Regions from separate parts of the Hydrogenophaga sp. SL48 genome, predicted to be linked through region 1. Evidence: predicted binding sites of a transcription regulator. Region 1 holds the regulator's gene; each other region holds the start of a gene.
What was found. Region 1 encodes LexA, which represses DNA repair genes until DNA is damaged. Its sites were predicted from a motif close to ACTGTATNNNNATACAGT; they were not measured.
Positions count from the first base shown of each region.

Region 1 (9,912 bases):
CCCAGGCCGACGCAATGAAAGCCGCCGGCGTGAAGCTCGATTACGTGCTTGAAATCGACGTGCCTTTTGACGCCATCATCGAGCGCATGAGTGGCCGCCGCTCGCATCCCGCTTCCGGGCGCACCTACCACGTCAAGTTCAATCCGCCCAAAACCGAGGGCCATGACGACGTCACCGGTGAACCGCTCATCCAGCGTGAAGATGACAAGGAAGAGACCGTGAAGAAGCGCCTGGAGGTGTACAGCGCCCAGACGCGTCCGCTGGTGGACTACTACAGCAACTGGGCCAAATCCGACGCTGGCGCCGCCCCCAAATACAGAGCCATTGCAGGCACGGGCTCGGTGGAAGAGATCACCGCCCGGGCATTCGAGGCTTTGTCGCGCTGACCAAGCCTTGTGCTACAAAAAAACCGGCCTTGGCCGGTTTTTTTGTGATTGCGGGTGGGTTCTGTCTCATTCGCTCAGGAGATCCAGTGCGAGTGCAAGGCGGGCCTTGACCGGTGACAGCCCGGCTGAGTCGTGCAAGGGGTTCGCGGCGTCGGGGATCACACGCCCCCTGGCACAACGGGTGGCGCGTATCACGCGCACGCCCCGCTGCTGCGCCTCGCGCAATGCCGCCTCCAGCGCCCGGTGAACGGTGCCGTTGCCTGTCGCCGCCACCACCAGGCCACGGGGCAGATGTGCAGCGTCCACGGCGCTCGCCGCCAGCAACGCACGAACCATCCCTCCATCGGCATCGGCATGGCTCGTCACAATGTCCACACGAGGCATTGCTTCAGCCGCTAGGACTTGGTGCAGCAACGTTGTGTCACCGGCTGAAGTCACAGAGGTCCGCTGGGGTGGATGAAACCAGCGCACTTCGCCTTCTTCAACACAGGCCATTGGGCCAGCATCGCCCGAGTCAAAGGCGTCCACCCGATAGCTGTGCACCTTGGCCACATGCTCCGCACGGTGAACCAGGCCCGCGCAAACCACGACCACCCCTGACAGATCAACACATCCCGCTGCGTTCACCGCATCCAGCAGGTTCTGTGGCCCATCTGGCACCAGCGCCGTGGAAGGACGCATGGCACAGGTGATCACCACAGGCTTGACCGGCCGAAGCACCCGCTCTAAGAAATAGGCCGTTTCTTCCAGCGTGTCAGTACCGTGCGTGATCACCACGCCCGCGACGTCCTCTCGCGCCACATGGTGGGCTACCCGCTCGGCCAAACGCTTCCACAATGCAAAGCCCATGTCCTTGCTGTCGATCTGATCAAGTTGCTCCACCTCCAGACACATGCTGGACAGCGCGGGAACGCTCGCCATCAGGTCTTCTACCCGCACTTCCCCCGCCACATACCCCACATTGTCGCTTTGACGGTTCGATCGACCGGCGATGGTGCCGCCCGTACCCAGGATCACCCGACGCTTCACTTCTTTTGTCGTAGCCACTTGTCAAGCCCTTGAAACTGGTTAAAAATACAGATACTGGATAAGAAAACAGTAACGCAACCTGCACCGCAGTCGGCCCAACCACGAGGTTCTCATGATCGAGTCGTTCCCCCCCAAACTCACTGCCCGTCAACAGCAGATTCTGGAATTGATCCAGAACGCCATTGCGCGCACCGGCGCTCCACCAACCCGTGCAGAAATCGCTTCCGAGCTGGGGTTCAAGTCAGCCAACGCGGCAGAAGAACACCTGCAGGCGCTGGCGCGAAAAGGTGTGATCGAACTGGTCAGCGGAACTTCCCGTGGCATCCGCCTGCGCAGCAGCGACCTCAGATCAATCAATGAGCAGCGGGCGCAGCAGCTTACACTGCCGCTGCCCAGCCTGACACAGCTGATGTTGCCCCTGATTGGACGTGTGGCAGCAGGTTCCCCCATCCTCGCTCAAGAGCATGTGGATCAGACCTATCACGTCGAGCGCAGCCTGTTTCAGCGCACACCAGACTACCTGCTCCGGGTCCGCGGAATGTCCATGCGGGATGTGGGCATCATCGATGGCGATCTTCTGGCGGTGCAGTCCTCAAAGGACGCAAAAAATGGCCAGATCGTGGTCGCACGCCTGGGTGATGACGTGACGGTGAAACGGTTCATGCGGCGCGAGGACCAGATCGAGCTGCACGCCGAAAATCCTGAGTACAAAACCATTCTGGTTCAACCGGGCGAGCCATTTGAAATCGAAGGCCTCGCCGTGGGCCTGATTCGCAACAGCTTTCAGATCTGACCCAGCGGGTCGATGCTGTCTCAGCAGGTGGCGGGCGTTTGGTCCATCCGGCATTGGTGTCGGCGGGACACATCCCTGTGCAGACGGCCATTGTTTTGAATCCTGCCTGTGTTCAAACCCCTGACAGGAGTTTCGCATGGGAATCCGCATCAACACCAACACTTGGCGCGCGCCGCTTCAGCTGATCGACAGCTGGTTACCAGCCCCCGAGCACAGAACCTCCGCCCACCGAGGCATTCCATCACTGTTTCAACGATTTTCCAGAGCGGGCTGGCTGGGTGGGAACCGTGTTACGTCGCCCATTGCCACCACTGCCATGGGTGGAAGCGCACCACCTGTTGCGACAGCACCTGCCCGAGTCCGTCAGGTGCAGATCATGCAAGCATCCAACGGTGGCCTGCGCACGGACGCACGGTTGGTGATTTCCGGTCGCATGGCGGACGTGTGTGCTGAACTGGATCGGCTTGCGGCACAAGAACACCCTCCTGCTGGAACCGAGGCTTGCATCTGAAGCCAACGATAATTTGTATGGCATTGGCGACCGCTTTGTCGCCCCGGATTGACGGTCCTTGCGGGCACAATAGCTCCCATGAACATTGTCATTCTCGACGACTATCAAGATGCCGTGCGCAAGCTGGATTGTGCTGCTCGGCTGGAGCCCTATCCCGCCAAGGTCTTCACGAACACCGTAAAAGGCGTTGGCCAACTCGCGGTTCGCTTGCGCGATGCCGATATCGTGGTGTTGATACGGGAACGGACACAGATTTCACGCCTGTTGGTTGAGAAGCTGCCACGGCTCAAGCTGATCTCCCAAACCGGACGTGTCGGTCAACACATCGACGTGAGTGCTTGTACCGAGCGCGGCATCGCGGTGGCCGAAGGCAATAGCTCGCCGATTGCCACCGCTGAGCTCACCTGGTCTTTGATCATGGCCTCCATGCGACGCATTCCGCAATATGTTGCCAACCTCAAACACGGTGCGTGGCAACAGTCTGGGCTGAAGGCGTCCTCCATGCCCGTCAACTTTGGACTCGGGTCGGTTCTGCACGGCAAGACCCTGGGAATCTGGAGCTATGGCCGCATCGGGAAGCTGGTCGCAGCCTACGGTCGGGCATTCGGCATGCGGGTGATCATCTGGGGAAGCGAAAGCACCCGGGCGTTGGCTGTGTCGGATGGCTACGAAGTGGCGGAGAACCGCAAGGCCTTGTTTGAGCAATCTGATGTGCTCAGCCTGCACTTGCGTTTGAGCGAACGCAGCGCAGGTTGCGTGACGCTGGACGATCTGTCTCAAATGAAGCCCACTTCGTTGCTGGTGAACACTTCGCGCGCTGAACTCATTGAGGCCGAAGCGTTGTTGACTGCCCTGAACCGGGGTCGCCCAGGCATGGCTGCCGTCGATGTGTTTGAGTCCGAACCCATTCTTCAGGGCCATGCCCTGTTGCGGCTGGAGAATTGCATCTGCACTCCGCACATTGGCTATGTTGAACTTGACAACTACGAAACCCTGTTTTCGGCAGCTTTCGATAACGTCGTCAATTACATCAAGGGAACGCCCACGAACATCGTCAATCCTGGCGCATTGCAAGTTCGCCGTTGACCCGTTCACTCAGAACGCCTTACTTGCTGCCGTCCTTGACGTCCGGGGCATCGTCCGGTGGCATGAAATCCAGCACCTCGAAGTCGATCAGATTTCCTTCGGGCACCGCCAACGGCCGAGTACCGGGTGGCGGCGCAGGCTTCGCTGTGGCCTCGACCGGAACCGCCACGTCGGGAAGCGAAGCCTCGAAAGCCGACATTTCTGACAATGCATCCAGATCCACATCGAGTCCGAGGCGATGTGAAGTGTGGGGCAATTCGTCAAGCGGCTGTGTGACACGCCCCTCCCTTGATTCGTTGGCAACGGTCGCGGCCATTGCCTTGTTGCCCGCCGCCTTCAATGGCTTGATGGCGGTGTGCTGGAAGTCAGCTCCAGCGGGCACACCATCGGAGTCACGCTTGATCATGTCCTTGGCGATGGCGTGCAGCAACAGCAGTTCGCGGTAAGCCTCCAGATCAAACACCTCTGCCTCGGTGTCATTCGAATCCCTGAAGATGGACTGCTCAATGACATCCAACACCTTGGGTTGAGGCCACAGCGCCTGGATTCGCCCAAAGGCGGTTTCATAGGCCTCCAGTCCATGGCTTTCGTCGCTGTATTGGTCAAACAGGGGCGCCCCCGCATTGAACTGTTGGTTGAACTCTTCCCTCAGCTTCTGGTAATCGTCCCGGCGTCCCAAGTCGTGATAGAGCTTGAAGAGGTCGAGATAGGCCAGCGCACTGGGCTCCTGGCTTTCGCTCAAGTGGTTTTTCAACACATCAATGGCTTGATCGTACTCACCGAGCGACACGAAAAAGTCCGACTGTTGCTGAATATCGAACAACTCTTCGGTGGCCACGGACCTCGACATACCAGGTTGACTGGGTGGGAAATCGCGCCGGTCTGCCGAAGAGAGCACCACTCCCCCTCGTGCAGGGCTGCTGTTGTGCAGGGGCCTCAAATCATCAAAACCGGATTCACTGTCCAAGCTGAGGTCGATGTCGACACCATGGGCCGAGGTGGTCGCAACACTGGTCTTCAACGTGGAGGCAGGGGGTCTTTCGACTGCTCCTGACCCCCACCAGTTCTTGGTTCCCGAGGCGGCCGGAGCGCTTCCGCGACGACGCCATGCATACAGCGCGCCCAGAAGGCTCAGCAACAAAAGCCCGCCCAGGAGGTAGGCCAACCACGTTGTGTAACGCGTTTGCTGCAACTGCGCTTGCAGCTCCTGGAGAGCGACCTTGTTGCGGGTCTCGATCTCACGCAGCCCCTTGACCTCCTCTTCCAGAACAGACAGCTTCTGCGCATCGCGCAGCACGTCCTCTGGAGAAGCATTGATGGCTTTCCACAACTGGGCCGCTGCGGAGCGCTCCTGCTCGCTGGTGGTGGGCTCGCTGAGCAAAGACAAAGACAACTTGAGCGCTGGATCCCGCTCGATCGCCAAGGTCAGATCCACAGGATCCAGCTGAAGACGTGGCGTGCTGTCCTTGGGGGGCTCCACGGGACGTCGAACCACACTGCCGGGCTTGTTTGGGGTGGCAGCGCGAACCTCTTCTCCAGTTCTGGGCGGCACATCGGCCCTGACGCTCCCATTGACCGGGTTCGCAGCGCCACGGCGAACGGAAGGCTTGGGTACCAGCGCTGGCAAAGGTGGAAGCCTGTCCGGGTTGGCGGTTGCCACCGGTTTGGACTGCAATCCGGGTATCACGGCGGGCTCGGACAATGGATCGGCCAACAACACATAACGACGCGAAAACGCGGAAACGCAGCCAACGCGCACCACCACACTGACGAGGGGCTCATTCACCGCCACGGTGGTCTGGATGCGCACACTGGCTTCGGCATCGGGTGCATTGCGCTGTGTCGACGTGCGGACGGAAGACGGCGCCAGCTGGGCATCTCCGAAGAACACATCGGCCTGAATGCACAAGGAGGTCACATCCTCGTCGGGACCACCCACCGCCTGCACGCGAACATCAAGCGGACGGCCAATCACCACTGCGCCGCTGTGCCGGCCCAACGTGGCTGCGGTAGACCCCAGAGCAGTTGATAGCAAAATAGAGCCAATCCAGATCTGGCGCACGTCATAGCCCCTTCGTTTCTTCGTAGGAACATTCTGTCATAGCTTGATGCTCACCCCCTTTGAATACAACTTTCATATGCAACCCACTTTTCAAAACGTCGGCGTCGTTGGAACCGGTGCCATGGGTCGGGGCATCGCGCAGATGGCCGCACAGGCCGGTAGCTCGGTGCTGCTGTTTGACATGCAACCCGGTGCGGCCGACACCGCACGCCAGGCCTTGGCCGACACCTGGCAAAAGCTGACGCTCAAAGGCAAGCTGACACCGGAGGAACAGGCCGAGATGCTGGCCCGCGTGTCTTGTGTGGAAACGCTGTCCGCGCTGGCGCCATGTCAGTTGGTGATCGAGGCCATTGTCGAAAAAATCGAGATCAAACAACGGCTTTTTTCTGAGCTGGAGTCGATCCTGGCAACCGAAGCGGTGCTGGCCACCAACACCTCCTCGCTTTCGGTGACGGCGATTGGCGCGACGCTCAAGCGTCCCGGGCAACTCGCCGGCTTCCACTTCTTCAACCCGGTCCCATTGATGCGGGTGGTCGAGGTGATCGCCGGGCTGAAAACCCATGCCGAGGTGTGTCAAAAATTGACGGAATTCGCGCGACAGTTTGGTCATACACCCGTATCGGCTCAAGACACCCCCGGCTTTATCGTGAACCACGCTGGTCGCGGCTACGGCACGGAAGCGCTGAGGGTGGTCGGTGAGCGGGTGGCCGATTTTGCGACCATCGACCGCATCCTCAAGGACCAAATGGGATTCCGGCTCGGCCCCTTCGAGTTGATGGACCTGACCGCGCTGGATGTGTCGCACCCCGTGATGGAGTCGATATACCGCCAGTACTACGACGAACCGCGCTATCGCCCAAGCGTGATTACTGCGCAGCGGCTGGCTGGGGGCGTGGTGGGGAAAAAAGTGGGCGAAGGGTTTTATGCCTACGACAACGGCGTGGCCCAGGTGCCCGCCGAGCCTCCTGTGCCCACCATGGTGGCGCTGCCGCCGGTCTGGGTATCGCCCAAGGCGGCGCGCCGCCCCGAGCTGTACCAATTGCTCAAGAACCTCGGTGCCAGCATTGAAACCGCAGCGCAACCATCCAGCCAAGCGCTGATCCTCGTGGCGCCGCTGGGGCTGGACGTGACCACACTGGCGGCCGTCGAGCGGCTGGACCCCACCCGCACCATCGGCATCGACATGATGCTGGACGATGCTGCCACCAAACGCCGCGTGCTCGCCACCAACCCCGCCACACGCCCGGACATGCGCGACGCGGCACACGCCCTGTTCGCCAAGGACGGCAAAGCCGTGAGCGTGGTGCGTGACAGCGGCGGCTTTGTCACCCAGCGCGTGGTGGCCACCATCGTCAACATCGCGGCCGATATGTGCCAGCAAGGCGTCTGCAGCCCCAAGGACCTGGAAGTGGCGGTGACGCTGGGGCTTGGCTACCCCATGGGTCCCCTGGCCATGGGCGATCGCATCGGCCCCACCAATGTGCTTGAGGTTCTCTTCAATATGCAGACCGTGTACGGCGACCCGCGCTACCGCCCATCCCCGTGGCTGCGCCGCCGTGGCGCCCTGGGCTTGAGCCTGATGCATGAAGAAGACTGAACCCTCGCACACGGACACCGCATGACCGCCAGCCTCAAAAGCCACAGCCATGGCCAGACCATGGTGCTGACCATCAGCAACCCCGAGCACCGCAACGCCCTCGGACCCGACATTTACGCCGCTGGCGTGGAAGCACTGAACGTCGCGGAGAACAGTCCTGACGTGCGCAGTGTGGTCATCACCGGGGAGGGCAGCCATTTCTGCGCCGGAGGCAATCTGCAGCGACTGCTGGCCAATCGTCAGCAGTCGCCCGAGGTTCAGGCACAGAGCATCGAGGGTCTGCACAACTGGATCGAGACCATCCGCGTGTTCCCCAAACCGGTGATCGCCGCCGTCGAAGGTTCTTGCGCCGGTGCCGGCTTTTCGCTGGCCCTGGCCTGCGACATGGTGGTCGCCGCGCACAACAGCGTCTTCGTGATGGCCTACAGCAACGTGGGCCTGTCGCCCGACGGCGGTGCCAGCTGGAGCCTGATGCGCACCCTGCCCAGAGCCACCGCGCTGCAGTTGCTGATGTGCGGCGACCGGATCGATGCCACTCGACTGCATTCGCTGGGTGTGATCACGGCGGTGTGCGAGGCGCAGGACGCGCTGCTCGCGGCATTGGCGCTGGCCGAGCGACTCAATGCGCGCGCACCGAATGCCATGGCCAGCATCAAGGAACTTGCCAACGACGCCGTCGATGCATCGCTGCACACACAACTGGCGTCCGAGCGCGACCATTTTGTTCGCAACCTGCACCATGCCAACGCAGGGGAAGGCATCGCCGCGTTTCTGGACAAGCGTCCGGCCGTGTACCGCTGAACACCCCGCGTCACCGCGGCTGGACGCCTGCGGGACACCCACCACGCAAACCCTGATGTGTCGCCACGGTCCCAGTGGTGACAATCTTGAGCAACCCAGTCACTCATAAGACAGCCGATGGATGAACCAATTCTGACAATGGAAGAACGTGAGGCGATCAACAGTGGTCGCTGGTTCTCCAGTCTTTCCCCTTCCCTGCGACACGACATACTTCGATGCGCCTACGTCAAGCGATTCAAGGACGGCGACCTGATCGTCGCCCGCGGCGAGCCGCCCACCGAGTGGACGGCCGTGGCCAAGGGTGCGGTGCGCGTGAGCTCGACCTCGCTCTCGGGCAAGCAGATCACGCTGACCTATGTGGAACCGGGCGTGTGGTTCGGCGATGTGGCGATGTTCGACGGAGACCGGCGCACGCACGATGCCTACGCGCATGGTGCCACCACCCTGCTCTGCGTGGCACGCACCGATTTTCAGAAGATCCTCAGCGCGCACGTGGAGCTGTACGAAGCGCTGATGCGGCTTCAGGCCCGGCGCATCCGCACGCTCTTTGGTCTGGTGGAAGACCTGAACACCCTGCCTTTGCGCGCCCGGCTGGCCAAGCAGTTGCTGCATCTGGTTCGCAGCTACGGCGTGCCCTGCCTGTCGGACGGCAACGAGATGCGCATCGGACTCCAACTGGCGCAGGAAGAACTCGCGCAGTTGCTCGGCGCGTCGCGTCAGCGCGTCAACCAGGAACTCAAGTCGATGGAGCGCGAGGACGCCATCCGCATCGAGCAGGGAGGGCTGGTGGTGCGCAACCGCGACATGCTGATGCGCATCGCCGAAGCAGAAACCTGAGCCAAACGCTCCAGCACCAACCGCCCGCAGCCGAATGACAGATTTTCAGAACTTCACCGGCACGCGGCCGGTGGCCGACCAGCACACTTTCGACATCGCCGCGCTGCAACACTGGCTGGCTCAGCACATGCCTGGCTTTGCCGGCCCGCTGTCGGTGGAGATGTTCAAGGGCGGTCAATCCAACCCCACTTACAAGCTCATCACGCCGCAGCGCGCCTACGTCATGCGCGCCAAACCCGGGCCGGTGGCCAAGCTGCTGCCTTCGGCGCACGCCATTGAGCGCGAATTCCGGGTGATGGGCGCGCTGCACGGCACCGGCGTGCCGGTGGCGCAGATGCATGTGCTGTGCGAGGACGAATCGGTCATCGGGCGAGCGTTCTATGTGATGGAGTGCGTGGAGGGCCGCGTGCTGTGGGACCAGTCCCTGCCCGGCATGGGCAAGGCTGAACGCGGTGCCATCTACGATGAAATGAACCGCGTGATGGCGGCGTTGCACAGCGTGAAGCCGGCCGACATCGGCCTGACCGACTACGGTAGGCCTGGCAACTACTTCGAGCGCCAGATCGGTCGCTGGAGCAAGCAGTACGTGGCGTCCATCACGCAGCCCATTCCAGAAATGGACCGGCTCATGGAATGGCTGCCGCAGAACATCCCGGCGATGGCGCGTGACGAATCGCTCACCTCGATCGTGCACGGCGACTACCGGCTCGACAACCTGATGTTCCACCCCACCGAGCCGCGTGTGCTGGCCATCCTTGACTGGGAGCTCTCGACCCTGGGCCACCCGCTGGCCGATTTCAGCTACCACTG
Region 1 covers NZ_CP063400.1:1,840,795-1,850,706, forward strand. Annotated here, with positions in the region: gene adk (adenylate kinase) at 1-386, shown strand, start outside; gene IM738_RS08860 (asparaginase) at 453-1,415, opposite strand; gene lexA (transcriptional repressor LexA) at 1,528-2,208, shown strand; gene IM738_RS08870 (hypothetical protein) at 2,345-2,719, shown strand; gene IM738_RS08875 (D-2-hydroxyacid dehydrogenase family protein) at 2,798-3,805, shown strand; gene IM738_RS08880 (hypothetical protein) at 3,825-5,867, opposite strand; gene IM738_RS08885 (3-hydroxyacyl-CoA dehydrogenase) at 5,944-7,464, shown strand; gene IM738_RS08890 (oxepin-CoA hydrolase, alternative type) at 7,486-8,265, shown strand; gene IM738_RS08895 (Crp/Fnr family transcriptional regulator) at 8,383-9,102, shown strand; gene IM738_RS08900 (phosphotransferase family protein) at 9,137-9,912, shown strand, end outside.

Region 2 (9,912 bases), 1.4 Mb from region 1:
GGCGTTTTCGATCGGCACCATGCGCGACAGCGGCATCTGGGTCAGCACGAAACCACCGGTGTGCTGCGAGAGGTGGCGCGGAAAACCCATGAGCTGGCCGGTGAGCGCCACGAGCTGGCGCACCTTCAGGCTGTCCGGGTCGAGCCCGACCTCCAGGATGCGCTCGGGTGCAAAACCGTCCTCGCTCCACCAGCGGTGGCCGCTGCCCAGCGCGTCGAGCGCGGCCTCGTCGAAGCCCAGGGCCTTGCCCACGTCGCGCAGGGCGCTGCGTGGGCGGTAGCTGATGACGGTGGCGGTGAGCGCGGCGCGCTCGCGGCCGTATTTCGCGTAGAGGTACTGGATGACTTCTTCGCGCCGCTCGTGTTCAAAGTCCACGTCGATGTCGGGCGGCTCGTTGCGCTCTTTCGAGATGAAGCGCTCGAACAGCACCGCCGTGCGCGCCGGGTCCACCTCGGTGATGCCCAGGCAGTAACACACCGCGCTGTTGGCCGCCGAGCCGCGGCCCTGGCAGAGGATGTGCTGCGAGCGCGCGAAGGCGACGATGTCGTACACGGTGAGGAAGTAGTGCTCGTACTGCAATTCGCTGATCAGCGTCAGCTCGTGCTCCACCTGCTGCTGCACCGAGGCGGGCGCCCCCGCGGGCCAGCGCCGGCCCATGCCTTCGTAGGCCAGGCGGCGCAGGTAACTCGCCGGCGTCTCGCCCGGCGGCACCACCTCGCTCGGGTACTGGTACGCCAGCTCGTCAAGCGAAAAGCTGCAACGCCCGGCGACCTTCAGCGTCTCGGCCAGCAGGGCTTCGGGGTAACGCTGCGCCAGCGCCAGGCGCGAGCGCAGGCGCTGCTCGGCGTTGGGCGCGAGCGCGTGGCCGCATTCGGTCAAGGGTTTGCCGATGCGCGTGGCGGTGAGCACGTCCTGCAAGGCCTTGCGCGAGCGCAGGTGCATGTGCACGTCGCCCACGGCCACCAGCGGCACGGCGGTGAGCTCGCTGCTCTGGCGCAACCGGTGCAGGCGCATCTCGTCGTCCATCAGGCGCAGCTGTTCCACGCCCAGCCAGCAGCGGCCCATGAAATGCTGGAGCAGCCAGCGCGCCACCGTGTCCATCTGCGCCTGCGTGCTGCCGCGCTGCGGCACGGCGATCACCAGGCAGTCGGTCAGCGCCTCGGCGCTGATGGGTTTCAGCGTGAGGCGATACGTGCCCTTGGATGCCGTGCGGCGCAGCCGGGTGATGAACTCGCAGAGGTTGCCGTAGCCGTTGAGGTTGATGGCGAGCACGATCAGGGTGAACGGCGCATCACTCTGCACCTGGAACTGGCTGCCCACGAGCAGCTTCAGGCCTTGCTCTTTGGCGGCCACGTGGGCGCGCACGATGCCGGCGAGTGAACACTCGTCGGTGAGGGCGAGGGCGGTGTAACCCAGCGCCTGGGCGCGCTCCACCAGCTCTTCGGGCTTGCTGGCGCCGCGCAGGAAGCTGAAGTTGGAGAGGCAGCGCAGCTCGGCGTAGTGGGGGATGCCCGGGAGTTGTGGTGTCATGGGTAGCTCCCTCGCAGGCCAGCCCCCATCCCTGCCTTCCCCCAGAGGGGGAAGGGGTCAGGCACGTGCTCCGGGCAGAGGGGGAGCGACCCAGGGCACCGCCGGGCCGGCTTTGCCGGACGGCCAGTGCCGCCCCCTGGAAGGGGGTCGCGCGCAGCGCGGTGGGGGTCAGGCAAATATTCCATGCAAGAACCACGCAGGCGACTCGTCCAGCCGCGTCTGGAACACCCACAACACGCCCGCGTGCGCCGACTGAGCGACCCAGTAGTCGCGCACCACGTTGCGGATCTGCCCGGCGGCTTCATCCCGGTCCCACCAGCCGCCTTCCACCCGCTGCGGGCCGGCGAGCAATTGCAGTTCGCCCTGATAATACGGCCGGTTGGCGCGCACCAGCAACTTGAGCGGTGCGCTCAGGATGAAGCCGGGCTGTGGCAGCTCGCTGACCGTGGCGGGCTTTCGGGGCAGGGGTTCGGGCGCCGGTTGCCAGCGGCACATCCACTCGGGCCGGTGGTCTTCGCACAGCACCGGGCGCACCACGCGCTGCGGGCCCAGGCGGGCGGCGATGCGCTCCAGCACCAGGGGCAGCGTCTCGCCGCCCGCGTTGTCGTCGGGCAGCCAGGAGGCGCTCTTTTCTTCCAGCGGCATCACCTCGTCGGCCACCAGTTGCAGATCGCCCACCGGGGCCAGCAGTTCCACCCGGGCCAGGTGCTCGCCGAGCAGGCGGCAGAGGTGCTCCAGGTGGCGCGTGGGCTCGGCCGTGCGCACGGTGAGGCAACCACCATCGCCCGCCGATTTCGCGCGCATGGCGTCGTGCGCCCAGTGCAACGTGAAGGCGGTGGTGCCGCTGTGGCGCGCGGCGAGCCAGCCACACAGCGCCAGCAGCAGGCGGCGCGCGCCGAACAGCAGGGCCGTCGCGTCGTCCACGCGGAACATCAGTTCCAGCCGCTGCGCGAAGCGCTCGGGCAGCGCGATCCAGCGGTGCACTTCGGGCGCGCGGCCATAGGCCTGGTCGAGCGCGGCGAGCAGCTGCTTGTCAAAGCGCCGGCCGACGCCACCGCGCGGCAGGCGCCGCACATCGCCCAGCGTTCGGCAGCCGATGTGCGCGAGCGTGAGCCGGTGCGGGCACACGGCGCTGAGCGTGTCCATGGGCAGGGCATCGAGCAAGCCGTTCAGCGGTTGGCAAAAGCCGTTTTCCACACCCGCGCGCGCCAGCGCCAGCGCGGCCAGGCTGTTGGGCGCCCAGGCGACCTGGCTCACCCCCAGCTCGGCAGCGTCCGAGACCACACGCTCCCGCAGCGCGTGCCAGCCGCCAAACAGGCGCACGCTCGCGGCCAGCTCCATGACCACGGCTTCGTCAGCGACAGCAACCCGGGGCGTGAATTGAAGTGCCCAGATCGCCAGCGCCTGCAGCGCCGCGTCAGTGGGCGAGGCGGTGTCGTCGGGTGCCGGCAGCCGGAGTGCTGACCAGAGCATGGCCGGCCTCACTGGGAAGAGGGAGCGGGGCGGTCTGCGGCGCCGGGTCACGCGGCACCAGGGTGCTGGGCTTCTGCAGCCGCGGCGTCAGGATGGCCTGCAGGCCACCGGGCACCGAGGGCAGGTGCAGCGTGGTTTCCAGCGGCGGGCCTTTGCGCTTGAACACGTCGACCAGCAGTTCCCAGTCGGCCCCCACGCGGGCCAGCAGGCGCAGCGGCGCGGCCGACGATTCGCGGGCCGCCGTGGCGGGCCGGCACAAGAACACCGGGCCGGCACAGCCTGCGGCCAGCACCTGCAGGCGGCGCACCTGCTCGGCGCGCACCTGCGGCAGCCAGGCGATGAGCGCACCACAGGCGTTGGCTTTGACCAGCTGTTCGGTGGCCCACAGACGCTCGGCCGGCGTTTCGGCCATCACCCAGACCAGTTGCTGCTCGGCGATGCCGTCCAGCCGCAGGCCCGGCGGGTGCGGCGGCCGGGGTGGCCCGACCAGCACCACGCTGCGCCCGGCGGCGCACACCTGGCGCAGCAGCGGCCCGAGCAGCCGCCATTCCAGCGTGCCACTCTGGGCGCTCAACAGTTCGGTGACGCTGTGACCCGGCCAGCCGCCACCGGGCAAAACCGCGTCCAGCGCCTCGAAGCCGCTGGACCAGGTGGCCGCCACCGGGCTGCCCAGCTGGTCGGCGCGCCACAGCGCGGCCGCCACGGCGGGCGGCAACCCACGCGGCGCGCAGGCCGGGCGGGGAGAAGGACACGCCAGCGCACCCGACAGGTCATCGGTGGCGCCGGACAGCAAGGTGTTCATGGGCGTCGGTTCATGACAGGGAGGGGCTGAAACATTCAACGGATTCCAGGGCAGAGGAGCTCCGGCCCAAAGGCCGTTCACCCCCCGGTTCTCGAGGGAGCCTGTGCGGCTCCCTCGCAGCGCCCCGAACTTCCCGCCACTCGATACCGGGCTCACACCCAGCGCCAGAACTGGCTCAGGATCGAAGGGATCTGGAATCGGCGCGGGTGATAGTGCTGACGGAACCGGACGGTCATGGACAGATGGGGTGCTTGCATTCGAACACTGTACATAAATACAGCCATCGTGGCAATCGATTCCCGCTGTGCGGAAAAACGACCGATGGCTCACCCTGGCCCGTCCCCAAGCTCCCGGGCACACAGCCCATCGCCCCACCCTCTAGACTCTGACCATGCAAGCGTCCGAACAACCCATCCTGCGCGACCTGGTGCTCGTCGGCGGCGGCCACAGCCACGTGGTCGTCTTGCGCATGCTCGCCATGCAGCCCGAGCCCGGCCTGCGCATCACGCTCATCTGCACCGACATCGACACGCCCTACTCCGGCATGTTGCCCGGCTACATCTCGGGCCACTACAGCTTTGACGACGTGCACATCGACCTGGGCCGCCTGGCGGCGTTCGCCGGGGCGCGCTTCATCCACGGCGAAGTGACCGGCCTGGACCGGGCCAACCAGCGCGTGCTGCTGCGCGACCGGCCTTCGGTGCCCTACGACCTGCTGTCCATCAACACCGGCTCCACGCCCAATGTGCGCCAGGTGGACGGCGCGCGGGCGCACACCGTGCCGGTCAAGCCCATCGCCCATTTCAACCAGCGCTGGCTGCAGCTGCTGGACCGCGTGCGCGCGCTGCACAGCCGATTCACGATCGCCGTGGTGGGCGGCGGCGCGGGCGGTGTGGAGCTGGTGCTGTCGGTGCAGTACCGGCTGCGCCAGGAACTGCACACCCTGGGCAAAAGCCCCGATCTGCTGCGCTTCGTCCTGCTCACGGCGGGCGATACCCTCCTGCCGACACACAACCCCGGGGTGCGCGCGCGCTTTGCCCGCGTGCTCAAAGAACGCCACGTGGCCGTGCACACCCGCGCCGAGGTGAACCAGGTCTCACCCGGTTGCCTGCACACGCAGGACGGCCGCACCTTCGACGCCGACGAGACCCTGTGGGTCACGCAGGCCGGTGGCCCGGTCTGGCTGCAAGGCACCGGCCTGGCGCTCGATGAACATGGGTTCATCCAGGTCAATCAACAACTGCAGACGCTGGACGACCCGAAGATCTTTGCCGCGGGTGACGTGGCCTCGTTCACGGCCCGCCCGCTGGAGAAGGCCGGTGTGTTCGCGGTGCGCATGGGCCCGCCGCTGGCGAAAAACCTGCGCCTGAGCCTGCGCGGCCAGCCCCTGGTGGCCTACAACCCGCAGCAACGCTGGCTGGCGCTGATCTCCACCGGCGACCGCTGCGCCGTGGCCTCGCGCGGCGCCATCGGCTTTGCCGGAAACTGGGTCTGGACCTGGAAGGACTGGATCGACCGCCGCTTCATGCGCAAGTTCACCGAGCTACCGGTCATGGCCGATGCCAGCCCGGCAGCGGCTGCGCCCACCAGCAGCCTGGTGCTCAGCGCCGAAGAATCGCGCCAGGCCATCTCGGCCATCGCCATGCGCTGCGGCGGATGCGGCGCCAAGGTGGGCGCCAGCATCCTGACCCGCGCGCTCGGTAGCCTGCAGCCGGTCGAGCGCGACGACGTGCTGATCGGGCTGCACGCCCCCGACGACGCCGCCGTGGTGCGCGTGCCGCCGGGCAAGGCCATGGTGCACACGGTGGACTTCTTCCGCAGCTTCATCGACGACCCTTACCTGTTCGGCCAGGTCGCGGCCAACCACGCGCTGGGCGACATCTTCGCCATGGGCGCCGAGCCGCAGTCCGCCACGGCCATCGCCACCGTGCCACCGGGCCTGGAAGCCAAAGTGGAAGACCTGCTGCTGCAGATGATGACCGGCGCGGTCGAGGTGCTCAACGCCGCGGGGTGTGCCCTGGTCGGGGGCCACACCGGCGAGGGGCGCGAGCTGGCGCTGGGCTTCGCCATCAACGGCCTGATCGACGAGCAGATGGACGGCGTCATGCGCAAGGGCGGCATGTTGCCCGGCGACGTGCTGCTGCTCAGCAAACCCATCGGCACCGGCACGCTGTTCGCGGCCCACGCGCGGCACGCGGCCAAAGGCCGCTGGATCGACGCCGCGCTGAAATCGATGGTCGTGTCCAACCAGGCCGGCGCCCGCATCCTGCGCCAGCACGGCGCCACCGCCTGCACCGACCTGACCGGCTTCGGCCTGCTCGGGCACCTGGTGGAAATGACGCGCCCCTCGGGCGTGGACGCCGAGCTGCAGCTGAGCGCCCTGCCCTTGCTCGACGGCGCGGTGGAATGCGTCGAGGCGGGCATCGTCAGTTCGCTGCAGCCGGCCAATGTGCGCCTGCGCCGCGCGCTGCGCAACGCCGAAGACTTCGTGAAAGACCCGCGCTACCCGCTGCTGTTCGACCCGCAGACGGCCGGCGGCCTGCTGGCGAGCGTGCCGGCCGACCGGGCGGCCGACTGCATCCGCGCCCTCAAGGCCGCGGGCTACCCGCAGACCGCAGCCATCGGCCGCATCTGCGGTGCGTCGGACGCGCTGGAGCCGGTGGTGCTGACCCCGTGACTCGGGAGTTCCAGGCTTGGAGCCCTGAAAAATCTCTTTTCAGATCAACGCCTTGCAGATCCACGGTCGATCGGGTGTGCCTGGATCCATGGTGATGCCCCCGACGCCCGGTGAGACCCGCAAGACACTGTGTTTATGAACAGCAACGAAAAACGGAGAGGTTGTCCATCCCCAGGACATCACGGGGATGGAACCTTTGCTTTAGCACTCACTCACAGAGAGTGCTAATATTTGTGCAAGACCAACCAGAGGAGGGTCCTTCTACATGTCCACATCCCTGATAACACCCGTTGCGCTGCCGTCCGCCACCCTGGCCACGGCCAGCCCGTGGGCGAGCCGTTCGCTGACGCTGCCCGCGCTGGGCAACCTCGACGCCTACATTTCCGCCGTCAACCGCATGCCGCTGCTGACGTTCGAGGAAGAGCAGAGCGCCGCGCGCCGCCTGCGCGACCACAACGACCTCGACGCCGCTGGTCAGCTGGTGATGTCGCACTTGCGCCTGGTGGTATCCATCGCCCGCCAGTACCTGGGCTATGGCCTGCCTCACGGCGACCTGATCCAGGAAGGCAACGTCGGCCTGATGAAGGCCGTGAAGCGCTTCGACCCCGATCAGGGCGTGCGCCTGGTGAGCTACGCCATGCACTGGATCAAGGCCGAGATCCACGAGTACATCCTGAAAAACTGGCGCATGGTCAAGGTCGCAACCACCAAGGCCCAGCGCAAGCTGTTCTTCAACCTGCGCTCAATGAAGCAGGGGTTTCGCTCCGAGGCGCTGGACGGCGACACCCACCGCGAAGCGTTTTCCGACGGTGAGGTCAATCTGGTCGCGCGCGACCTGAAGGTCAAGCCCGAAGAGGTGCGCGAGATGGAAACCCGGCTCTCGGGCGGCGATGTGGTGCTGGACCCGAGCCCGGGCGACGACGGCGAAGACAGCTTCGGCCCCATCGCCTACCTGGCCGACGCGACCCACGAACCGACCGCCGTGCTCGAATCGGCCGAACGCGACGCGCTCGCCACCGAAGGCGTGGCCCGCGCCATGGGCGAGCTCGACGAGCGCTCGCGCCGCATCGTGACCGAGCGTTGGCTCAAGGTGAACGACGACGGCTCGGGCGGCATGACGCTGCACGAGCTGGCGGCCGAGTACGGCGTGAGCGCCGAGCGGGTGCGCCAGATCGAGGTGGCGGCCATGAAAAAGATGCGCAAGGCGCTCACCGCATTCGCCTGACCGCGCGCACGGCCCACGCACGACCCCGGACCGGCTCCCGCCGACCGGGGTTTTTTTCTTTGCGTGCGATTCAGGGCAAGGACCGATGAAGCGGCCCACCCGACCGGGCCTACCGGCCGTGTCAGCCGGCCACCTGTGCCGGGGAGACACAATCGGTGGGTCATGACCCACACACAAGCACTCCACCGATGCACCCCAACCGCCCGCTGCTGGCGCCGGCTGGGCCTGTGGGCGTTGGCCATGGTCTGGTGCTCACTCGTCCAGGCCGCGCCACCGGCATCGGGCACACCGCTTCAGCCGATCGAGCTGGATGGCCGGATGGTCAGTGTGCCGCTGGCGCAGCACAGCGTGTTCTGGGTGGACACGACCGGAACGATGACGGTGCAGGAGCTGGAGGCGCAGCAGGCGGACGTGCCGTTCGCCCTGCGCAGCGCCACACACCGGGTGCGCCTGGGCGAGCGCGGCGTGCTGTGGGTCCGCTTTGATGCCTGGGTGCGCGACAGCCGCTCGCACTGGGAACTGGAGCTGATGCGCTCGGGCACCGACCGTGTGAACCTCTACCACCGCCTGGCGGATGGCAGCTGGCACGAACAGCGCGCGGGGGACCATGTGCCGGTGAGCGAATGGTCCTCCCCGGACCGCTACCCGGTGTTCGGCCTGGACACGCGCACCGACGCGCCGGTGACCTACTGGGTGCGCATCGAACACGTGCGGGTGCCGTTTTCGGGCGAACTCGTGATCCACAGCCACAGCCAGTTGCGCGAGCTGCGCATCCTGCAGCAGTTCCTGCTGGGGGCCTACTTCGGCATGGCCCTGCTGCTGGTGCTGGTGGCGGTGGCCAACGCCCTGGTGTTTCGCGACACCAGCTTCGCGGCCTACGCGATCTACATCTCGCTGCTGGGTCTGTCGCTGGCGGCGTCGATGGGGGTGGGCGGGCAGTTCCTGTGGCCCCATTCGGCGGGCTGGAACAGCGTGGCCGAGTTCGTGCTGCTGCCGCTGGCCGCCGTGGCCGCCCTGCTCTTCGTCCGCCACGTGGTGCAGCCGCGCCGCATCGGCCGCTCGCTCGACCGCCTCTCGCTCACGCTGGCCGCCGTGTTCCTGATCGTCACCGCCTGGGACGTGATCGCCCCCACACAGCTCAGCTTCAACAGCCTCACGGCCGCCGGCACCCTGACCCTGATCGTGGTCTACGCCATGCTCTGGGCCGCTTGGCGCACGGGCGACCGCTGGGTGCGCTGGATCGCGCTGGGCATCCTGCCGGTGCTGCTCGCTGGGTCGCTGCCGGTGCTGCGCAACTTCGGCCTCATTTCTTCGGGCTTCCTGACGCAGTACGCCACCGTGATCGCGGCGGCGATCGAAGCGCCGCTGCTGATCTACGGGCTGCTGCAGCGCTCATCCCTGCAACACGAGGCGCAAGCCCGCGCCAAGGCACTGGTGGTCACCGAGCCGTTGACCGGACTGACCAACCGCCACAACTTCACCTTGCGGCTGCACGACAGCCTCGTGCGGGCGCAGCGCTACCGGCACAGGAACGCGGTGCTGCTGATCGCCCTGGACAACCACGGGTGGTTCAACGCCGAACACGGCCGGGAAGTGGCCGATCGCGCGCTGGTGCTCACGGGCTCGCTGCTGCGCTCGGTGGCGCGCGACGTGGACACCGCCGCGCGGGTGGACGACAACCTGTTCGCCCTGCTCATGGAAGGCCCGGTCCGCACCGCCCACGCCGTGGCGGCCGCGACCGCCATCGTCGCCGGCGGGCTGCGTCCGTCCGATCAGCTGCCCACCGGTTCCTCGCTGCGGTTCAAGGTGGTGCTCGCCCTGCTGCCCGACGACGGGCACGAGCTGCAGCTCGATACCCAGGTGCACATGGCCTGGCTCAGGGATGCGCTGCGCGACCTGCAACACGACAAGCGCAAGAACATCGAGACACTCAATGTCTAGACTCGAGCGTCAGACATCCATGGCCCCGGCGAGCGACCCTTGCGCTTGAAACGGTGCGGCCCAGGGCACCGCCGGGCCGGCTCTGCCGGACGGCCAGCGCCGCCCCCTTTGAGGGGGTCGCGCGAAGCGCGGCGGGGGTATTTCAATTCAGCGCAAGAGATCCACACGATCGATGGTCGGCCGCACGGCCAGCCTCGCCGGCAGACCGATCGTGCCCACCCCCGGCGTCACGAGCAGCCGCCCCGCCGGTGTGTCGTACAGCCC
Region 2 covers NZ_CP063400.1:464,825-474,736, reverse strand. Annotated here, with positions in the region: gene IM738_RS02240 (error-prone DNA polymerase) at 1-1,530, opposite strand, end outside; gene IM738_RS02235 (Y-family DNA polymerase) at 1,699-3,003, opposite strand; gene imuA (translesion DNA synthesis-associated protein ImuA) at 2,948-3,805, opposite strand; gene selD (selenide, water dikinase SelD) at 4,197-6,482, shown strand; gene rpoH (RNA polymerase sigma factor RpoH) at 6,748-7,707, shown strand; gene IM738_RS02215 (sensor domain-containing diguanylate cyclase) at 7,870-9,648, shown strand; gene IM738_RS02210 (metallophosphoesterase) at 9,796-9,912, opposite strand, start outside.
Region 2: imuA (translesion DNA synthesis-associated protein ImuA) is a predicted target of LexA. The motif match lies at 4,069-4,086, and genes of this name have one in related genera.

Region 3 (9,912 bases), 2.5 Mb from region 1:
CCAGGTTGAGCAGGGCCCAGCCCTGGGTGGTCACGAGGGCACCGGAGGCGAACGAGGTGAGCGCCATGGTGGCGAACACGAAAAAGTTGATGGCGGCCTGTGCGCGGTCTTTTTCCTCAGGCCTGTAGGCTTGGAGCGACAGTGTGGTGCCGCCGGTGAAGAGGAAGTTCCAGCCCACGCCCAGCAGGAACAGCGCCACCAGGAACTGCTGCAGCTCCACGCCGGTGAGCGCGATCGCGATGCACAGCGCGTTCAGCACCACGCCCACGCCCATGATGGTGAGCACGCCGAAGCGCTTGATCAGATGGCCGGTGAAGAAGCCCGGCGCGAACATGCCGATCACGTGCCACTCCAGCACCAGGGCCGCGTCGTCGAACGGAAAGCCACACACCTGCATGGCCAGCGGCGTGGCCGCCATCAGCAGGTTCATCACGCCATAGCCCAGCGCGGCGCCGAGGGTCGCGACGATGAAGATGGGCTGGCGCACGATCACCGAAAGCGGGCGTCCCGGGTCGGCGTTCGCCTTTTTCGGTGGCAGCGGCGGGAACTTCAGGAAGGCCATGATGCCCATCGACACCAGCGCCACCACCGCGAGCGAGAGGTAGGCGCCGGCGAACGGCACCTCCAGCAGGTTGCGCGTTCGGCTGGCCAGGTTGGGCCCCAGCACCGCGCCCACCAGGCCGCCCGCCAGCACCAGCGACACCGCCTTTTCGCGGAAGTCGGGGGTCGCCAGTTCGGCCGCCGCGTAGCGGTAGAGCTGGCCATTGGCGCTGTAGTAGCCCGCGATCACCGTGGCCGCCACCAGCAGCCAGAAGTTCTTGTCGGCCGCGGCCCAGTAGCACAGCAGGGCCGACAGCAGCGCCACCAGCAAACCGATCTGGAACGAGCCCTGGCGGCCGAAGGCGCTCTGGGTGCGCGCCACCAGCGGCGTGGAGAGCGCACCACCCACCACATAGCCCATCACCGGCAACGTCGCCATCCAGCCCAACGGTGCGAGCGACAGGCCCACCAGGCCGTTGATGGCGATGAAGACCACGTTGTTGGTCAGGAAGAGGCCTTGCGCGGCGGCCAGCAGCCAGAGGTTTTTATTCATAAGGCGTTGTTTATACAGTGGGCCGCTCAAGGGGCAGTGGCTATAGTTCAGAAACGTGTTCGAAGCCCTTGCGCTGCGCCACGCCCCCCGATCCCCTGCCCGGAGCCGACATGAACGCACCCGCCAGCGACGAAGCCAACAAAACACTCACCACGGTGATCTACGCGCTCTACGCGTCGTCCATCCTGGTGGGGGTGACGATCCTGGTCGCCATCGTCATGAATTACGTCAAGCGCGACGACGTGGCGGGGACCTGGCTGGAGAGCCATTTCCGCTGGCAGATCCGCACCTTCTGGTTCGGGCTGCTGTGGAGCGTGCTCGGTGTGCTGAGCCTGGTGGTCGTGGTCGGGTTTGCCGTGCTGTTCGCGAACCTGGTCTGGTTCATCTACCGCATCGTCAAAGGCTGGATCCGTCTGAACGAGGGCCGGCCGATGTACGAGGGCGTCGCCTGAAGTGAAGCACCCCCGCGGTGTGTGCTGACAGACGCCCCGCTCCAGTCGCGCCCTCTCGCTGGATTCGCCGCTCCGCTCAGTCTTCGTCGCTGCCGCCGACCACGCGGCGGATCGCTTCGGCGCCGAAGCCGCGCGCCAGCAGAAACCGCATCTGCTTGCCGCGCTCGGCCGCATCGGCCGGCGGTGATCCGAATTTCTTGCGCCAGACCTCGCGGGCCCGTTCCACCTCGGTGCCACGCAGCGCAGCCACCGCCTCGGCCACCGCAACCGGGTCCAGCCCTTTGGCCTGCAGCTCTTGCTTCACACGGGCGGCACCCAGGCGGGAAGCACGGCGGTGCACGACGGATTCGAGCACACGCTGTTCGTTGATGAAGCCCTTGGCATCCAGCTCGTCCAGCGCGCGGGCCAGCTCGCCCGGCTCCGTTTCGTGGGCTCTCAGTTTGCGCTCCAGCTCGGCGCGGGAGTGCTCGCGCCCGGCCAGCAGGCGCAGGGCACGGCCTTTGAGGGAGATCTGATCAAACGCCATGCGACGAATGCTCCACCGCTCGCTGTGCCGTGCTCACAACGCTCACTCGCTCAGGACTTCGGCCTTGTCCGGCTTGGCCGCGGCCTTGTCCGCTTTGGCGGCCTTGGCAGGCGCGGGCGCCTCGTCCACCGGCAGCAGCGGAACACCCAGCTCGGTGCGCACCTTGTTTTCGATCTCGACACGCAGCTCGGGGTTTTCGCGCAGGAATTCGCGCGAGTTGTCGCGACCCTGGCCGATCTTTTCGCCGTTGTAGGCGTACCAGGCGCCGGACTTTTCGATCACCTTGTTCAGCACACCCAGGTCCAGGATCTCGCCTTCGCGGCTGATGCCCTCGCCGAACAGGATGTCGAACTCGGCGGTCTTGAACGGGGGCGAGACCTTGTTCTTCACCACCTTGACCTTGGTTTCGTTGCCGATCGCTTCTTCGCCCTTCTTGATCGTGCCGGTGCGACGGATGTCGAGGCGGACCGAGGCGTAGAACTTGAGCGCGTTGCCACCGGTGGTGGTCTCGGGGCTGCCGAACATGACACCGATCTTCATGCGGATCTGGTTGATGAAGATGACCATGCAGTTGGTCTTCTTGATGTGGGCGGTGAGCTTGCGCAGCGCCTGGCTCATGAGGCGGGCCTGCAGACCGGGCAGGCTGTCGCCCATCTCGCCTTCGAGTTCGGCCTTGGGCGTGAGCGCGGCGACCGAGTCCACCACGATCAGGTCCACCGCGCCGGAACGCACCAGCGAGTCCACGATTTCGAGCGCCTGTTCACCGGTGTCGGGCTGGCTGATCAGCAGGTCCTGCAGGTTCACGCCCAGCTTCTGCGCGTACTGGATGTCCAGCGCGTGCTCGGCGTCCACAAAGGCGCAGGTGCCGGCCAGCTTCTGCATCTCGGCGATCACCTGCAGGGTCAGCGTGGTCTTGCCCGAGGATTCCGGGCCGTAGATTTCCACCACGCGACCGCGCGGCAGGCCGCCGACGCCCAGGGCGATGTCCAGCCCCAGCGAGCCGGTGGAGACGACCTGGATGTCTTCGATCACCTCGCCTTCGCCCAGCCGCATGATGGTGCCCTTGCCGAACTGCTTTTCGATCTGGGCCAGCGCGGCCTGCAGGGCCTTGGCTTTTTCGGCGTTGACGGGGTTTGGTTTGCTGATCGGGTCCATGTGACGTGCTCCTGAGCGTGTGAGTGGGTGTTCGCTTCCGGCAAGTGTTTTTGTGTACAGGCTGGATGCTTAAACAGCAGTTTATCGCCGAATACATCGACAACATTCTATTTATTGATCAGTTTGCCTTACCATTTGCCGATGGCCATACCCACTCCTCGACAGGTGTCCGACAGCCCGCCCGACGACCGCTGGCGCAGCGCCCACCTTGGCCGGTTGATGGGCCTGGCCTTGCGCCGCTTTGACGCGCGGGTGCTGTACCTCATGGCGCACGATCCGAACGTGCCGCTGGCGCTTTCGAACCTCGCCGCGCGCGAGCAGATCGGCGCGGCCCATGTCCATATCACCCGCCACCTGGGCTTGCACGGCTCCCGTCTGACCGAACTGGCCCAGAGCGCGGGCATCAGCAAACAGGCCATGGGCGATCTGGTGACGCAGTGCGAGGCGTGGGACCTGGTGCGACGTGAGCCCGACCCGCTGGACGCGCGGGCGCGGCGCATCGTCTTCACCGCCACCGGCTTGCTGTGGCTCGAGGCCTTCCGGCTGGCGGTGGCCCGCGCCGAGAACGAGTTCCGTGCGCAGGTCGGCGAGGACATCGCCACCGTGGTCGCGCTGGGGCTGGAGGCCTACGGCAGCTGAGCGTCGCGCACGCGGGTTTGTCCGGCGAAAGGCGGGTGCGCGGCGGCCTAAAATGAACCGCAGAGCGCAAGCCGAGGAACCAGACAGCGCCCCACCCCATGCCCCAGCCAACAGGCTGGGCCATACAGCCGATAGGAGACCCGCATGCGCATCCTGATTGCCGAAGACGACCAGGTCCTGGCCGATGGCCTGTTGCGCGGGCTTCGCGCGGCCGGTGCCGCCGTCGACCACGTGGCCAGCGGCAGCGAGGCCGACGCCGCGCTGATGACGAACAACGAGTTCGACCTGCTGATCCTCGATCTGGGCCTGCCCAAGATGCACGGCCTGGAGGTGCTCAAGCGCCTTCGCTCGCGCGGCTCGTCGCTGCCGGTGCTGATCCTGACGGCGGCCGACAGCATCGAGGAACGCGTCAAGGGCCTGGACTACGGCGCCGACGACTACATGGCCAAGCCGTTCTCGCTGCAGGAACTCGAAGCCCGCGTGCGCGCCCTCACCCGCCGCGGCATGGGCGGCGCCAGCTCCACCATCAAGCACGGCCCGCTGGTGTACGACCAGGCCGGGCGCGTGGCCACCATCGACGGCAAGATGGTCGAGCTCTCGGCGCGCGAGCTCGGCCTGCTCGAGGTGCTGCTGCAGCGCGCCGGACGGCTGGTGAGCAAGGACCAGCTGGTCGAGCGCCTGTGCGAGTGGGGCGAAGAGGTGAGCAACAACGCCATCGAGGTCTACATCCACCGCCTGCGCAAGAAGATCGAGAAGGGCCCGATCCGCATCGCCACGGTGCGGGGGCTGGGCTATTGCCTGGAGAAGATTTGACCCCGGCTGCGCTCTGACATGGCCGACGAGCCGCACGACAGCGCGCGCATCTCCTTCGGGCTGTTCCAGCGCGAGCAGCGCAGCCTGTTCGGCGAGATCCTGGACTGGATGCTCACGCCGCTGCTGCTGCTGTGGCCGCTGTCGCTGGCGCTGACGTGGTTCGTGGCCCAGGGCATCGCCACCAAGCCGTTCGACCGGGCGCTGGAGTTCAACCTGCAGGCACTGACGCAGTTCGTGGTGGCCACCGACAAAAAGGTCAGCTTCAACCTCACCCCCCAGGCCCGCGACCTGCTGCGGGCCGACGACAGCGACCTCGTGTACTACCAGGTGCTGGACGCGCGCGGCCGGCTCATCAGCGGTGAAGGCGATTTCCCCCTGCCCAACGAGCCCGAGCTGCCCGAACCCGGCCGGGTGCTGTTGCGCGACGACATGGTGCGCGGCGACGAGGTGCGGGTGGCCTACGCCTGGCTGTCGCGCGGCACCGAGACGAAGCAGCTGGTGCTCATGCAGGTGGGTGAGACCAAGGGCAAACGGTCCACGCTGGCGACCGAGATCATCAAGGGCGTGATGGTGCCGCAGTTCGTCATCCTGCCGCTGGCGGTGCTGCTGGTGTGGCTGGCGCTGGTGCGTGGCATCCGCCCGCTCAACGAGCTGGAACAGAAGATCCGCGCGCGCAAGCCCGACGACCTCAGCCCCATCGAGGAATCGTTCATTCCCCAGGAGGTGGCGCCGCTGGTGTCGTCGATCAACGACCTGCTCACGCGGCTGAAGACCTCGCTCACCACGCAGAAGCGCTTTCTGGCCGACGCGGCGCACCAGCTCAAGACGCCGCTGGCCGGGCTGCGCATGCAGGCGGAACTGGCGCAGCGCGAAACCGACCCGCAGGAGATTCGCGGCTCGCTGCAGCAGATCGCCCGCTCCAGCTCCAGGGCCACGCACACCGTCAACCAGCTGTTGGCACTGGCCCGCGCAGAGACCACGGGCCGTGCGCTGCCCAGCGCGCAGATCGATCTGGCCAAACTGGTCACTGACGTGGTCCGGGATTCGGTGCCGCGGGCGCTGGAACACGGCATCGACCTCGGCTACGAAGGACCGGAAGAGATGCCCGAGATCTGCCTGATGGACGGGAACCCGACCCTGTTGCAGGAGATGGTCCGCAACCTGGTCGACAACGCGATCAACTACTCGGGCCAGGGAGGCATCGTGACGGTGCGGGTGCTGTTCGACCGGTTCAGTGGCGTGCAGATCCTCCAGGTCGAGGACAACGGCCCGGGCATCCCCGAAAACGAACGTGCGCTGGTGCTGCAACCCTTCTACCGCGCGCTGGGCACCAACGTGGACGGCTCCGGCCTAGGTCTGGCGATCGTGCATGAGATCGCCCAGCAACACGGCGCCGTGGTCATGATGGAAGACACGCACCCCGAAGGCCCCCGCCGCGGCTTGCGGGTGGCCATCCGCTTTGCGGCCAGAAAACCCGCCGACGAATGAACAAGGGCGCCCAGCGGCGCCCTTGTCTTCGGTAACGGTGCAAAGCGATCAGCCTGCCGGCGGCTGGTACAGGTTGAGTTGCAAGCGTTCGCGATCAATCACCGTGGCCACCGCTGGCAGCGCGGCAAAGCGCTGGGCCAGGGCCCAGGTGGCGGTGAACCCGGTGGGGTCGATGCCGGCGATGCCGCCCCAGCGCAACAGCGTGAGCGCATAGGCGTCGAGCGCGCCCGGGCGGTCGCCCGTCAGCCAGGGCGCGGCGTTCGCGGCCAGGGCCTCGATCTCGCCCAGCAGACCGCGGTAACTCTCGACCGCGAATCGTTTGATCGCCTGCTGCGCCGCTGCGTCGTCGGTGAACTTCTGCGGCATGAAGATGTGGGTGAAGGTGGGGTGCACCGTGTTGTTCATCCAGGCCAGCGTGGACAGCGCGCGCGTGCGGGCCATGCCGCCGGCGGGCAGGATGCCGGCCTCGGGCAGCTTCGCGTCCAGGTGCAGCAGGATGGCGACGATCTGGGTGATCACCTCGCCGTCGTCCACCAGCACCGGCACCTGGCCGCGGGGGTTGAGCGCCAGGTACTCGGCCGAGCGCTGCTCGCCCTTGTGCAGCTTCACGCTGACGGGTTCGAACGCTGCGCCCGACAGTTCGAGCAGGCTGTGCGGCACGAACGAGCAGGCGCCGGGGGCGAAATACAGTTTGAGGCTCATGGCGGTGTCTCCTGGAATCAGCCGAGGTGTTTGCCCAGCACGCCGGCGATTTCAAACATCGTGACTTGCGGCTTGCCGAACACCGGCGCCAGCTTGGCGTCGGCGTTGATGTTGCGTTTGTTGGTCGCGTCCTGCAGGCCGTTGGCCTTGATGTAGTCCCACAGCTTCTTAACGGCTTCGGGGCGCGACACGGCGTCCGGGCCGATCACCGCGGCCAGCGCAGCGCTGGGCTGCTTGCCGCTGGCGGCGGTGGTCTTGCGCGGTGCCTTCACCGCCGCGGTCTTCTTGGCCGCGGCTTTCTTGGCGGGCGCGGCCTTGGCAGTCGCCTTCTTCGCCGGCGCGGCCTTGGCCGGCGCACCGGCCGCTGTCTTGCGTGGCGGGAACTTGCTGGTGCGCGGCTCGAACTCGAAGTTCACCTTGCCCGCTTCCTTGTCCCAGGCCAGGAAGGCCTTGAAGGCACGGCGCGTGCGCATGGAGACGAACTTGTCGAGCAGGTCGGTCTTGCCGGTTTCCAGCAGCTTGTGCATCTGCTCGCGCGCCACCGGCTGCTGCAGGATGATTTTGCCGCTCTTGAAGTCGCAGCTCGGCGTGGCCTGCGCGTCGGTGGGCACCGACTTCTCGCACACGTAGTTGGCGCCATGCTCGTGCACCGGGCTGCCGCACTTGGGGCAGGCGCCGAGCGACTCGCTGCCGGTGAAATCGACCAGCTCGCCGGTCTCTTCGTTCTTCTTGTCGTCGCCGAAGTCGAATTCGAGCTTCCAGTTCTGGTCTTCTTCGTTGAACTTGATCACGATCTCGGCCACGAAGGGCCAGCCCGCCTTGGAACGGAAGCCCTCCAGCGGGCCGATCTTCTTGGTCGCCAGCAGCTGTTCGGCTTCTTCGGGTTCGAAGGTGCGGCCGGCCGGCGATTTGCCGAACGAAAAGCCGCAACCATCGCTGTTGCCGTCAGCGCCGGTGCAGCCGTAACGGCGGTAGTTTTCCTTCACCACGCCACCGCAGTTGGGGCAGGGCGTTTGCAGGGTGGCGTAGTTGCCGGGGATGGTGTCGCGGTCGTATTCCTTGGCCTTCTTCACCATGCGCTCGGTCATCTGCGCGATCTCGGCCATGAAGTCGCTGCGGCTGAGCTGGCCGTGCTCCATCTGCGCCAGCTTGTGTTCCCACTCACCGGTGAGCTCGGCCTTGGAGAGTTCTTCCACGCCCAGGCCACGCAGCAGCGTCATGAGCTGGAAGGCCTTGGCCGTGGGGATGAGTTCGCGGCCCTCGCGCAGCATGTATTTTTCGGTCAGCAGGCCTTCGATGGTGGCCGCGCGCGTGGCGGGCGTGCCCAGGCCTTTTTCCTGCATGGCCTCGCGCAGCTCGTCGTCGTCGATCAGCTTGCCGGCACCTTCCATGGCGCCGAGCAGCGTGGCTTCCGAGTAGCGGGCCGGTGGTTTGGTCTTCAGGCCCTTGGCCTCCACCGTCTCGGTGCGCACGGTCTCGCCCTCGCGCACCGGCACCAGGTTCTGGCCCTTGTCGCCTTCCTTGGCGCCTTCCACATCCTCGGCGGCTTCTTTGCCATACACGGCCATCCAGCCCGGCTTCACGAGCACCTTGCCTTCGGTCTTGAAGTGGTGGTTGAGCACCTTGCTGATGCGCGTGGTCACCATGAACTCGGCGCTGGGGAAGAACACCGCCAGGAAGCGGCGCACCACCAGGTCGTACAGTTTCTGCTCGGCTTCGCTCAGGCCGCTGGGCGCCTGCAGCGTGGGGATGATGGCAAAGTGGTCCGACACCTTGCTGTTGTCGAAGATGCGCTTGCTCGGGCGGATGTAGCCGCCGTTGAGCGCCGTCAGCGCGTGCGGCGCCAGGTGCTTCATGCCGCTGTCGGCCAGCATCTCGAAGGTCTGCTTCACCGTGGGCAGGTAGTCCTCGGGCAGCGCACGCGAATCGGTCCGCGGGTAGGTCAGGGCTTTGTGGCGTTCGTACAGGCTTTGGGCCAGCTGCAGCGTGGTCTTGGCCGAGAAGCCGAAGCGGCCGTTGGCCTCGCGCTGCAGGCTGGTCAGGTCGTACAGCAGGCCGCTGGCCTGCGTGGTGGGTTTGCTCTCTTCGGTGACGCTGGCCGCCTTGCCGCGCACGGCGTCGACGATGGCCTGGGCATCGCGCTGGTTCCAGAGGCGGTCGGCGCGCAGGTCGGCGTCGGCATCGTCGCCGGTGGGCTTCTTGAAGGCGGGGTCGAACCACTTCCCGGGGTACTCGCCGGCCTCGGCCAGGAAGCTGGCGTGAATTTCCCAGTAGTCACGGCTGCGGTGGGCGCGGATCTGTTCTTCACGTTCGACCACGATGGACAGCGTGGGCGTCTGCACCCGGCCGACCGTGGTGAGGAAGAAGCCTCCGTCGCGCGAGTTGAACGCCGTCATGGCGCGGGTGCCGTTGATGCCCACCATCCAGTCGGCCTCGGAGCGGCTGCGCGCCGCGTCGGCCAGGCCCTGCATCTGGGCGTCGCTGCGCAGGTGCTCGAAGCCGTCGCGGATGGCCGCCGGCGTCATGGACTGCAGCCACAGGCGCTGCACCGGCTTGCCCAGCGACTGATATGAACCGCCCTTGAGACCCCCAGCGTACTGTTCGATCAGGCGGAAGATCAGTTCGCCCTCGCGGCCCGCGTCACAGGCGTTGATGAGCTGGCTCACGTCCTTGCGCTTGGCCAGCTTCACCACGGCGGACAGGCGCGACTTGGTCTTGTCGATCGGCTTCAATTCAAAGTAGGGCGGCAGCACCGGCAGGTGGGCGAAGCTCCACTTGCCGCGCTTGACGTCGAACTGCTCGGGCGCGGCGATCTCCACCAGGTGACCCACGGCCGAGGTCACGACGTAGGTGTCATTCTCAAAATGGTCATCGTGCTTCTCGAACTTGCCCGCCGTCGGGGTGAGCGCTCGCACGATGTCTTGGGCCACGGATGGCTTCTCGGCAATGACCAGGGTTTTCATCTCTACAATCGGCTTTCACGCGCGCATGCATGCGCACACATGGGTACGCACACACACGCGCGCACCTGCATGAAACAACCT
Region 3 covers NZ_CP063400.1:4,371,035-4,380,946, reverse strand. Annotated here, with positions in the region: gene IM738_RS20690 (MFS transporter) at 1-1,093, opposite strand, end outside; gene IM738_RS20685 (DUF4870 family protein) at 1,204-1,545, shown strand; gene recX (recombination regulator RecX) at 1,622-2,071, opposite strand; gene recA (recombinase RecA) at 2,114-3,226, opposite strand; gene IM738_RS20670 (MarR family winged helix-turn-helix transcriptional regulator) at 3,368-3,865, shown strand; gene IM738_RS20665 (response regulator) at 4,010-4,678, shown strand; gene IM738_RS20660 (sensor histidine kinase N-terminal domain-containing protein) at 4,697-6,166, shown strand; gene IM738_RS20655 (glutathione S-transferase family protein) at 6,215-6,868, opposite strand; gene IM738_RS20650 (DNA topoisomerase III) at 6,886-9,831, opposite strand.
Region 3: recA (recombinase RecA) is a predicted target of LexA. The motif match lies at 3,270-3,287, and genes of this name have one in related genera.